One region of the Kitasatospora sp. NPDC056184 genome, then DNA from elsewhere that is predicted to be linked to it. Evidence: riboswitches for the same ligand, from Rfam matches in the RefSeq annotation. Region 1 holds a riboswitch; the other holds the start of a gene.
The links. Region 1 has a riboswitch for cyclic di-AMP ahead of ACFC0B_RS17370 (M23 family metallopeptidase). Riboswitches for the same ligand answer to the same signal wherever they lie in the genome.

Region 1 (5,636 bases):
CCGGGTCGCCGTCCGGGCCGGGCCCGGGGCGCACCCCGTTCGGCGCGGCACCGCCGGGGCGTGCGGCCAGGGGCGCGCCGGCGTGCTCCAGCAGGTACGCCAGCCGGTGCGCGCAGGCGTCCGCGAGGGTCTCCAGGACGTCCAGGTCGCGGCGGGGGACGGTGCCCCGGTGGGCGAGCGCGAGGGCGAGGACGCCGATCGGCCGCTCGTCGACGGTCATCGGCAGGGCGACCACGGCGACCATCCCGGTGCCCATCCCGGCGTTCCGGTTCGGGTAGTCGACGCTGGTGCGTTCGGGGCTCAGCAGATAGGGGCGGCGCAGTTTCAGCGCCATCGCGGCGGGCAGCTCACCGGCCGGGTCGACCACGCTGTAGCGCTCGTGGGCCCAGTCGGGCAGGCCGTGGGAGGCGGTGAGCCGGAGCATGCCGCCGGGGTCCAGCCGGTAGAGGGCCGAGCCCTCGCCGGTGATCCAGCCCGGGCCCTCGGCGAGCACGGTGCCGAGCAGTTCGGCGGCGCTGGTGCAGCCGAGCAATAAGCGGACGCAGCGCATGGCACTGCGCGCGGTGGGGCTGCTGCGCGGGTCCACGGGACGGCCGGCCTCTCCGGTTCCTTATGGGGCGGTTAATTCTTAATACCTTATTTCTTAAGCGGGTGAGGCGTGGGGAGAACGACGACTCCCGGGGCACCCGCTCACCCGGTGTGCGGGCACTCTCCGCGGGTCCGGTACCCTTCTCCGTACGACGTTCCGCCGCACCGGCGGGGCGTGCGCGGTACGGGGCTATAGCTCAGACGGTTAGAGCGCTTCCCTGATAAGGAAGAGGCCACAGGTTCAAGTCCTGTTAGCCCCACACCACCCCGAAGGGCCCGGAGCGTTCCCCGCTCCGGGCCCTTCGTCGTTCCCCGGCCCCGGCCGGCGCCGCTCAGGGGCGGGGCCAGCCGCGCAGTCCGGCGGTCAGCACGGTGATCATGCGGTCCTGGGTCTCCCCGAGGTCCTCGGCGAGTTGGAAGGCGCCGCCGGTCGACAGCGCGGCGAAGCCGTGGGCCAGCGAGCGGAAGGTGCGGGCGGCGTGGATCGCCTCGGAGCCCTCCAGCCCGTACCCGCGCAGCACCGCGACGATCACCCCGACCAGTCGGCCGGCCGCCGCGGCCAGGTCCTCGTCGGGCTGCGGCGCCTGCGGCAGCGCGCCATAGCGGTGCGGGTGCTCGGTGGCGTACGCGTGGTACGCCCGCAGGACGGCGGCGACCGCGGCGTCCCCGCCGCGGCCGAGCGCGGCCTCGGCGAGCCGGTCGGCCAGCTCCTCGGTCACCCGCACGGCCACCAGCCGGCGCAGTTCGGCCAGGCCGCCGCTGACGTGCTTGTACAGCGAGGGGGTGGCGACCCCGGCGCGGGCGGCCACGGCGGCCAGGGTGAGGGCCTCGGGGCCCTGCTCGTCGATGAGGGCGAGGGCGTGGCCGACGACCTGCTCGGGGGTCAGTCCGACTCGGGGCACTGCGGTTCTCCTGGCTGAGGGGGGCGGACGGGGACGGCGGCGGAGCTCAGGCCAGCTCGGCGAGGAAGGCCAGCAGGGCGTCGGCGGTGGCCCGCGGGTGGTCGGCCATCGGGTAGTGCCCGGCGCCCTCGATCATCACCTTGTGCGCGTTCAGCGCGGCGGCCTGCCGGTCGGCGACCAGCTCCGGCTTCCCGAAGTCGGGGTCCTTCGAGCCCATCACGACCAGCGCCGGGCAGCGCACGGCGGCGGTCCAGCCGGCGGGCGAGGAGTCGCCGCGGACGTAGCCGCGGGTGGCGGTCTTCCGGCCGGGGGTGCGCATCGCGGCGACCAGCCCGGCCACGTACTCCTCGTGGTCGGTCGGCTTGGGGCCCGGATAGGCCGCCTTGCGGTGGTAGAGGCCCCAGAACGCGGGCGAGTGCACCAGCAGCGCGCCCATCGCGCCGACCACCAGGCGCTGCAGCGCGCCCGGCGGCACGTTCTCGACGAAGGCGTCCAGCAGGACGATGCCGGCCACCCGCTCGGGGGCGTCCCCGGCGGCCTTGACGACGCTGGCGCCGGTGTACGAGTTGCCCGCCAGCACGGCCCGGTCGATGCCCAGGTGGTCCAGCAGGGCGAGGACGTCGCCGGCGATCGCGGCGGGGGAGTAGTCGTCCCAGAGGATCGAGGACTCGCCGAAGCCGCGCAGGTCCATGGTGATCACCCGGCGGCCAGCAGCGGGCGCAGGTGCCGGTAGGCGGCCCGGCTGTCGAGCATCCCGGGGAGCAGCACGACCGGGGCGCCCTCGCCGTGCCCGGTGTCGTCGAAGGCGATCCGGCCGCCGGGCAGGTCGAGGTGGCGGGTGGCGGGAGCGATGGTGCCGTTCACGGGGAGCCTCCTGGGCGGGGGATCGTCAGCGAGTGTCAATAGCCATAAAGCTAAGGCTAATAGCCTTAGCCGTCAAGCCGTCGACGCCGCCCCCCGTCCGCGGGGCCCGGTCAGACCCCCTCCACCTTGAACGGGTCGTGCTCGGCCAGCAGCTTGTCGAGCCGCGCCTGGTCGACCCGGGTCACCAGCTCGGAGGTCTCCTGCCGGTCCCGGACCACCTTGGCGAGGGTGAACGTCGAGGTGATCGTGTAGAGCAGGCCGAGGGCGAGGAACGCCCGGGTCCACGGCTCCACCGGGAGGAAGGCGATCCCGGCGCCGAGGGCGGTGGCGGAGAGGGTGAAGGACAGCACGGCCTGGATGTAGTACGCGGCCGTGGTGCGGGACTGCATCGGTGCGCTCATGGGCGCCAGGATGGCCGCGCCCGGCCCGGTCGCACATGAGTAGGTGTACTCAAGTGAGGGCCCGTTCGTTGACGTCCCGACACGTTCGGTAGTGTCAGATGTCATCAAACGTCCCAAAACGCCCATCGGGCAGCGTGGTGCCCGATCCGTATCCCGTCGTCACCAACGGATGGCTTGGAATCGGGGGGCTCTCGGATTAACGTTTGATAACGCAGCGCGGTCCGCAACGCCGTACCCAGACGGCACCGTGCGCCGTCGCCTAATCCCGCCGGCCGGCCTCCGGGCAGGCCAGGGAGCCGGGGAACCACGTTCCTTGGGGTGAATCGGTCAGGCCCTGGCTCGTCCGGGCCCAGCCGTAGGAGACCTTCCTGCTCCGAACCCGTCAGCTAACCCGGTAGGCGCGAAGGAAGGAAAGGAGCGCGCCTCCGTGGCGTCGACGCACACTCCGGCACACCCGTCCGGCTCCTCGGCCGGCACCCAGCTGCTCGACCACCCGGGCCCCTTCGCCGGGCACGGCCCGTTCGGCGGCCCCGCCGACGAGACCGCCCCGCCGGCGGCGGAGACCAGCCGGCACCGGATGCCCCGCCAGGGCCGCGGCACCGCTCCGCTGCTCGGCGTCACCGCCGTCGCCGCCACCCTGGGCGCCACCGGCTTCGCCTCCGCCACCCCGGCCGCCGCGCCCGCCGTCGAGGCGCCCGACGAGCTGCCGGTCGCGCTCTCCGCCGACCCCGGCCTCGCCCTCGCCGCCCGCATCCAGCAGCAGGCCGACAGCCAGCGCACCGCGGCCGAGGAGACCGCCCGCGTCCAGGCCGCCCAGGAGGCCGAGGCCAAGCGGGCCGCCCAGATCGCCCAGCAGGAGCAGGCCGCGCGCGCCGCCGAGGAGGCCGAGAAGGCCAAGCTCGCCGCCATCAAGCTGCCGGTGAAGGACTACCGGCTCTCCGCCCACTACGGCCAGAGCGCCCGCTACTGGGCCCACCTGCACACCGGTCTCGACTTCGCCGCCGACCAGGGCGAGCCCGTCTACGCGGTCGGCCAGGGCACCATCACCTCGGCTGGCTGGGCCGGCGCCTACGGCTACCGGATCGTCGAGACCCTGCCCGACGGCACCGAGATCTGGTACTGCCACCTCTCCTCGATCATCAAGGGCTCCGGCAAGGTCGTCCCCGGCCAGCAGATCGGCAAGGTCGGCGCCACCGGCAACGTCACCGGCGCCCACCTGCACGTCGAGGTCCGCCCCGGCGGCGGCGCCCCCGTCGACCCGGAGAGCTGGTTCGAGCAGCGCGGCCTCACGCCCTGACGCTCCCCGCGGACCACGAGGGCCCCGGCCGCACGGCCGGGGCCCTCGCGCGTCCCTACGCCTCGTCCCCGTCCCCGTCCTCGTCCGCGCCCTCGTCCCCGTCCGGCTCCAGCGAGGCCAGGTAGGCGTCGATCTCCGCCTGCCCCGGCTCCGGCGCCAGCTCCGGGAACTCGTCCACCAGCAGCCGCGGCAGCCCCGGCACCGTCCACGCGCCGGCCAGCTCCAGCGCCACCCCGACCGCGGCCTCCTCGAACGCCCCGAAGTCCCCGGCCAGCTCGTCCGGCATCGGCCGGCCCAGCGCCGTCAGCTCCGCCAGGTTCCGGTAGCTGCGCCGCATCAGCCCCTGCTCCAGCAGCCGCCGCGCGCCGTCGGTGGCCATCCCGACCGCCAGCGGCCGGGCCCCGCCGTCCCAGCCCCCGTCGTCCACCGGGTCCAGCGCGCCGTCCGCCTCCAGCGCCGCGAACGCCGCCGAACGCTCCTCCCACGCCAGCTCCCGGAACCCCTCCAGCCAGGCCCGCACCGCCGCCTCGTCGCCGGTGTCCACCCCGGCCGCGCGCAGCAGCAGGGTGTACAGCCGGGGCCAGGTCACCAGGTCCGCCCGGCGCAGCAGCCCGGCCGCCAGCTCGCCCTGCCACTCGGCCTCGGCGTGCAGCCGCTCCTGCCGCTTGGCGTTCAGCCGCTTCGCGGCCCGCTGGTGGTCGACCAGCAGCCGCACCGCCGCGCCGTACGCCAGCGGGTCCTGCCCCGGCTCCGGCTGGACGTACAGGTGGAGGCGCTCGTACAGCAGGTGCTCCACCGCGGCGGAGGTCAGTTCGGGCCAGCCGTCGTGCATCCTGCCGCCGCCCAGCTCCAGCAGCGCCAGCACCGCCCGCAGCGGGGCCCCGGCGACCGGCTCGCGGCCCTCCGCCTCCGCCCAGGCGAGCAGTTCGGCGGCCTTGGTGCGCGGGGCGAGCCGCAGGTCTTCGTCTTCCATAACCACGAACCGTAACCGCTGGTCGGGGGTAGGGTCGGGAGCCATGGTTCCCGTCCGACTCACCGGCGCCCGGCTGGCCGTCCGCGAGTTCCACCACACCCCCGAGGACGTGGACGCGCTGCACGCGGTGTTCGGCGACCCGGAGGCCACCCGCTACCTCCCGTTCGCGCCGCGCGACCTCGAGACCTGCGCCGACCAGGTCGCCCAGTTCGTGGAGGAGGCGGAGAAGGAGCACCGGGAGGTCTACCGGCTGGCCGTCACCCGGCTCGCCGACGCCGACGACCCGGCCCGCGCCGTCCCGATCGGCAACGCCGCGCTCGGCCTCGTCCCGCACCGCGCCGCCCAGCTCGGCTACGCCCTGCGCCGCGACGTCTGGGGGCTCGGCTACGCGGGCGAGGTGGTCGGACTGCTGCGCGACCTCGCCTTCGGGCCGCTCGGCCTGCACCGGCTGGAGGCCCGGGCGGACGTCGACAACGCCGCCTCGATCCGGGTGCTGACCAGGGCGGGCTTCCGGCTGGAGGGCCGGGTCCGGCACGACTACCGGCGCCACGACGGCTGGCGCGACGCCTACCAGTACGCGCTCCTCGCCGACGACGCCCCCGCCGGGAACC
Region 2 (5,636 bases), on a different contig from region 1:
CCGCGGCGCGCGACTACCGGGACGCGGTGCGCGCCGCGGAGGGCCTGAAGCCCGCCCGCTAGCGGGCGAGCGGCCACACCTCACGCGGACGCCGCCGCACGCGGACATCGCCGTACGCGGACGCCGCCCGGACGCCGCCTCAGACGGCGGTGACGTGCTCCACCGGGCGGCGCCGCGCCGGGACGACGACCTCGCCGATCGCCTCGCCGACCAGGGCGACGAGTTCGGCGAGCCGCTCCAGGTCGAGGTGGTCGGGCAGGTCGGAGAGCGAGACGATCCGCTCGCCGTCCGGCCCGGCCACGCAGAACAGGTCGATCGGGCCCAGGTGCTTCTCGGCGGTGTCGACCAGCGCGGCGACGTCGCTGGGGCGGCGGACGTCGCCGCCGACGCCGACGACCCGGCAGCCCGGCCGGTCGAGTTCGGTCGCGAGGTCCTCGGCGACCCCGGCCTGCTGGTCGGCGATCAGCATCCCGGCGGCTCCCGCCGCGGTGAGCCGGCGGGCGAGGCCCGCCCCCGACCCGCCGTCGAGTACGGCGATCACGACGACCGCACCGGTGACCCGCATGGCCTTGCTCCTCCCTGTGGGCGGCTCCGCACCGACGCCCACGGACATCTTGCGGAGGATCGTAGGCAGGTCCCGACCCCCCGCAACAGGAATTACCCCTCAGGTGACCAGGCTCACGCCTGCCGCGCGGAACGGACCCGCCCGGGCGCCGCGCACGCCGTGCGCCGGCCCGGATCCGCCCGGGATACCGTCGACCCATGCCAGCTCAGCCCGACGCCGCCCGTCCGCCCCTGTTCACCTGGGAGTTCGCCGCCGATCCGTACCCCGCGTACGCGTGGCTGCGCGAGCACGAGCCGGTGCACCGGACCACCCTGCCGAGCGGGGTGGAGGCCTGGCTGGTCACCCGGTACGCGGACGCCCGGCAGGCGCTGGCGGACGGTCGGCTCTCCAAGAACCCGGTCCACCACAGCGAGCAGGCCCACCGCACCGGCCGCGTCGGCATCCCGGGCGAGCGCCAGGCCGACCTGATGACCCATCTGCTGAACATCGACCCGCCGGACCACACCCGGCTGCGCCGCCTGGTGTCCAAGGCGTTCACCCCGCGCCGGGTGGCGGCCTTCGAGCCGCGGGTGCAGCAGCTGACCGACCGGCTGATCGACGGCTTCGCGGCGCGCGGCTCCGCCGACCTCATCCACGAGTTCGCGTTCCCGCTCCCCATCTACGCGATCTGCGACCTGCTCGGGGTGCCGGCCGAGGACCAGGACGACCTGCGGGACTGGGCGGGCGCGATGATCCGCCACCACGGCGGGCAGCGCGGCGGCGTGGGCCGCGCGGTGAAGAAGATCCGCGCCTACCTGCTGGAGCTGATCCACCGCAAGCGGGCTGACCTCGGCGACGACCTGATCTCGGGGCTGATCCGGGCCGGCGACCACGGCGAGCACCTGACCGAGAACGAGGCGGCGGCGATGGCCTTCATCCTGCTGTTCGCCGGCTTCGAAACCACCATCAACCTGATCGGCAACGGGTGCTTCGCCCTGTTCCGGCACCTGGAGCAGCGCCGGCTGCTCCAGGAGTCCGTCGGGCGCGGCGAGAGCGCGCTGCTGGAGACCGGGATCGAGGAACTCCTGCGCTACGACGGGCCGGTGGAGCTGGCCACCTGGCGGTTCGCGACCAGCCCGCTGACCATCGGCGGGGTGCGGATCCCGGTCGGCGACCCGGTGCTGGTGGTGCTCGCGGCGGCGGACCGGGACCCGGCGCGGTTCGCCGCCGAGAACACCCTGGACCTGGCCCGGGCCGACAATCCGCACCTGGGGTTCGGCCACGGCATCCACTACTGCATCGGCGCGCCGCTGGCGCGGCTGGAGGGACGGGCCGCGCTGGCCACCCTGCTGACCCGGCTGCCGGACCTGCGGCTCGCCGCGGACCCCGGGGACCTGCGCTGGCGCGGTGGTCTGATCATGCGGGGACTCCGTGAACTTCCGGTGGAATTCACGCCGGAGAAAGCGTCCGTCGAGGAGGCTCCGAACACCCGTTCCGAGGGCTGACGGACCGGCACAACACGCTGACGGGCACTCTCCGTTGCGCGTTTACCGGGGGTCTGAACCACCCTCAATCCGGACATACCTCCTCGGTTGGTAGGCAATCCATCACATGACGTGATGTCCATGTGATATCTGCGATATGAGCTTGTGATTGCTCTGAAGATCTGTCTAGTCTCCGTGGAGTTCGCAGCTGCGAACCTCGTCCGCGGAACGCCGAGTCCTGCCCGCCGCGACACGGGACACCGACCAGAACCCTGGGCAGGGGCGGGGGACCCAGGTTTTGCGCCGTCTCCCACGGCTAGGGGTGAAGCCGCCTCCGCGCGGCCGGGCCACCTCCCGGTCCGAACCCGACAGCTCACCTCGCAGGCGTGCGGAGAGGGACCCCTTCATGCTGTTCGTTGGAACCGGTCGTCACCGTCGCCGTACCCAGGCCGAGAAGGCCATCGCCGTCGCCGGTGTCGCCGGCGTCGGACTGGCGATGCCGATCCTGAGCGCCACCGGCGCCTCCGCCGCCCCGGTCTCCACCTGGGACGCGGTCGCCCAGTGCGAGGCCGGCGGCAACTGGAGCATCAACACCGGCAACGGCTTCTACGGCGGCCTCCAGTTCACCTCCAGCACCTGGAAGGCGTACGGCGGCACCGCCTACGCGCCGCAGGCCAACCAGGCCTCGAAGGCCCAGCAGATCTCGGTCGCCGAGAAGGTCCTCGCCTCGCAGGGCCCGGGCGCCTGGCCGGTCTGCTCCAAGAAGGCCGGCCTGAGCAAGGGCGGCGCCCCGGCGGCGGTCGACACCGCGGCGGCCGCCGAGCCGGCCGCCCCGAAGCCGCAGGCCCAGCCGCAGCAGCAGACCCCGAAGCCCGCCGCCCCGAAGCCGGCCGCCGCCCCGAAGCCGCAGGCCCAGCCGCAGCAGCAGGCCGCCAAGCCGCAGGCCCGGCAGTACGCGCCGCAGAGCGCCCAGCAGGCTCCGCAGGCCCAGCAGCAGGTCCAGCAGCAGGCCCCGCAGTCCCCGGCCTTCTCCGGCAAGGCCGGCTGGGACGCCGACGCCAAGGTCTTCTGGTACCAGAACAACGGCGCCTGGTACTGGACCAGCCACCAGAGCGTCTACCAGCAGTACGCCGGCCAGCCGGCCGCCCAGGCCGCCCCCGCCGCGCAGCAGCAGTCGGCCGGCCACGGCTACACCGTCCGCTCCGGCGACACCCTCGCCGGGATCGCCACCGCCCAGGGCGTCTCCGGCGGCTGGCAGGCGCTCTACGACGGCAACCGCGGCACCGTCGGCGCCGACCCGAACCTGATCGTCCCGGGCCAGGTCCTGACCCTCGGCTGACGACCGCTCCGACCGGACGGACGAAGGGGGGCCGATCGGCCCCCCTTCGTCCGCATCCGGACCCCTCCGGTCGGGCAACCAGGTGAACTACCGGTGGGTAGCGAGGCCACACGCTGAGACGGAACCGAGGTCGACGTGGCCCGGACAGCCCGTGCGGTTAGGCTCTGGTCGTAACGACTCCGCAATCGTCCGGCCGACCGCACCCCACCGTCGGCCGAACCTGCTTCCGCTAGGAGATGCCTCGTGCCGTCCATCGATGTCGTCGTCGCCCGTGAGATTCTCGACTCGCGCGGCAACCCCACGGTCGAGGTCGAGGTCGGCCTCGACGACGGCAGCACCGGCCGTGCCGCCGTCCCGTCGGGTGCCTCCACCGGTGCCTTCGAGGCGCTGGAGCTCCGCGACGGTGACAAGAACCGCTACTTCGGCAAGGGCGTGGAGAAGGCCGTCCTGGCCGTCATCGAGCAGATCGGCCCCGAGCTGGTCGGCTACGACGCCACCGAGCAGCGCCTGATCGACCAGGCCATGCTCGACCTGGACGCCACCCCGGACAAGTCCTCGCTCGGCGCCAACGCCATCCTGGGCGTCTCGCTGGCCGTCGCGCACGCCGCCTCCGAGGCCAGCGACCTGCCGCTGTTCCGCTACCTGGGCGGCCCGAACGCGCACGTCCTGCCGGTCCCGATGATGAACATCCTCAACGGCGGCTCGCACGCGGACTCCAACGTCGACATCCAGGAGTTCATGATCGCCCCGATCGGCGCGGAGTCCTTCTCCGAGGCCGTCCGCTGGGGCGTCGAGGTCTACCACACCCTCAAGGGCGTGCTGAAGGAGCGCGGTCTGTCGACCGGCCTGGGCGACGAGGGCGGCTTCGCCCCGAACCTGGACTCCAACCGCGAGGCCCTGGACCTCATCGTCGAGGCCATCCAGAAGGCCGGCTACGTGCCGGGCAAGGACGTCGCGCTCGCCCTGGACGTCGCCTCCTCCGAGTTCTACGAGGACGGCGCCTACCAGTTCGAGGGCAAGGCGCTCACCGCCGCCGAGCTCATCGAGTACTACGCCGGCCTGGTCGCCGCCTACCCGCTGGTCTCCATCGAGGACCCGCTGGACGAGTCGGACTGGGACGGCTGGAAGGCCATGACCGAGAAGCTGGGCGACAAGGTCCAGCTGGTCGGCGACGACCTGTTCGTCACCAACCCGGCCCGCCTGGCCCGCGGCATCGAGACCGGCACCGCCAACGCGCTGCTGGTGAAGGTCAACCAGATCGGCTCGCTGACCGAGACCCTGGACGCCGTCGAGCTGGCCCAGCGCAACGGCTACCGCTGCATGATGTCGCACCGCTCCGGCGAGACCGAGGACGTCACCATCGCCGACCTGGCCGTCGCCACCAACTGCGGCCAGATCAAGACCGGCGCCCCGGCCCGCTCCGAGCGCGTCGCCAAGTACAACCAGCTGCTGCGCATCGAGGAGATCCTCGACGACGCCGCCGAGTACGCCGGCCGCGGCGCCTTCCCGCGGTTCAAGCACGAGGGCTGAGCCCGACCGGCGGCGCCCGGCCGGTATCGCCCGGACGCCCGGTAGCGCACGCCTGACCGGTGCCCCGCCGTTCACCCCGTAGGGTGGACGGCGGGGCACCGTCGCGACCAGGAGGGGACACCGGAGATGGCAGGCTGGAGGATCCCGGGCTTGGCGGCCCGGCCTCGGTTCACGAGCCGGGCGACCGTCCTCGTGCTGGTGCTCTGCTCCCTGGTGGCGATCCTGGCCTATCCGACGCGGCAGTTCATCTCGCAGCGCTCGGAGATCTCGGCCCAGCGCGCCCGGGCCGAGCACGCCCGGCAGCAGGTCGAGCAGCTGCGCCGGGAGAAGGCCCGCTGGCAGGACCCGGAGTACGTCAAGGCCCAGGCCCGCACCCGGCTGCACTACGCGATGCCGGGGGAGACCCCGTACATCGCGGTGGACCCGGCGGGCCAGGACGCGGCGAAGTCCGCGCTGGGCGCTCCGCCGCCCGCGGCGGGCCCGGCGGCCGGTCCGGCCGAGCCGGCCCGGCCCTGGTACGCCAGCGTCTGGGACTCCGTCGACGCCGCCGCCGCGCCGGTGGCCGCCGCGCCCCCGGCCCCCGCCGCCCCGGGGCAGCCCGCCCCTCCCTCACCACCCGCCCCCGCCCCCGCTGGAGACAGCTCCTCCCATGACCACTGAGAACCACCCCACCGTCTCCGACGAGGACGTCGCGGCGATCGCCGCACAGCTCGGCCGGGTCCCGCGCGGCCTGCGCGGT

Region 2: linked by a shared signal. The riboswitch ahead of ACFC0B_RS31030 (transglycosylase family protein) and the one ahead of ACFC0B_RS17370 (M23 family metallopeptidase) in region 1 are both predicted to bind cyclic di-AMP.

Annotation. Positions count from the first base shown of each region.
Region 1 covers NZ_JBHJUI010000007.1:322,713-328,348, forward strand. The annotation lists gene ACFC0B_RS17340 (SpoIIE family protein phosphatase) at 1-586, opposite strand, end outside; tRNA gene ACFC0B_RS17345 (tRNA-Ile) at 775-848, shown strand; gene ACFC0B_RS17350 (TetR/AcrR family transcriptional regulator) at 921-1,490, opposite strand; gene ACFC0B_RS17355 (alpha/beta fold hydrolase) at 1,537-2,181, opposite strand; gene ACFC0B_RS17360 (alpha/beta fold hydrolase) at 2,187-2,354, opposite strand; gene ACFC0B_RS17365 (YiaA/YiaB family inner membrane protein) at 2,465-2,755, opposite strand; cyclic di-AMP (ydaO/yuaA leader) riboswitch at 3,002-3,170, shown strand; gene ACFC0B_RS17370 (M23 family metallopeptidase) at 3,183-4,052, shown strand; gene ACFC0B_RS17375 (hypothetical protein) at 4,108-5,025, opposite strand; gene ACFC0B_RS17380 (GNAT family N-acetyltransferase) at 5,069-5,636, shown strand, end outside.
Region 2 covers NZ_JBHJUI010000020.1:125,523-131,158, reverse strand. The annotation lists gene ACFC0B_RS31045 (MazG family protein) at 1-62, shown strand, start outside; gene ACFC0B_RS31040 (SDR family NAD(P)-dependent oxidoreductase) at 140-565, opposite strand; gene ACFC0B_RS31035 (cytochrome P450) at 763-2,049, shown strand; cyclic di-AMP (ydaO/yuaA leader) riboswitch at 2,281-2,429, shown strand; gene ACFC0B_RS31030 (transglycosylase family protein) at 2,435-3,367, shown strand; gene eno (phosphopyruvate hydratase) at 3,611-4,897, shown strand; gene ACFC0B_RS31020 (septum formation initiator family protein) at 5,048-5,557, shown strand; gene ACFC0B_RS31015 (DUF501 domain-containing protein) at 5,529-5,636, shown strand, end outside.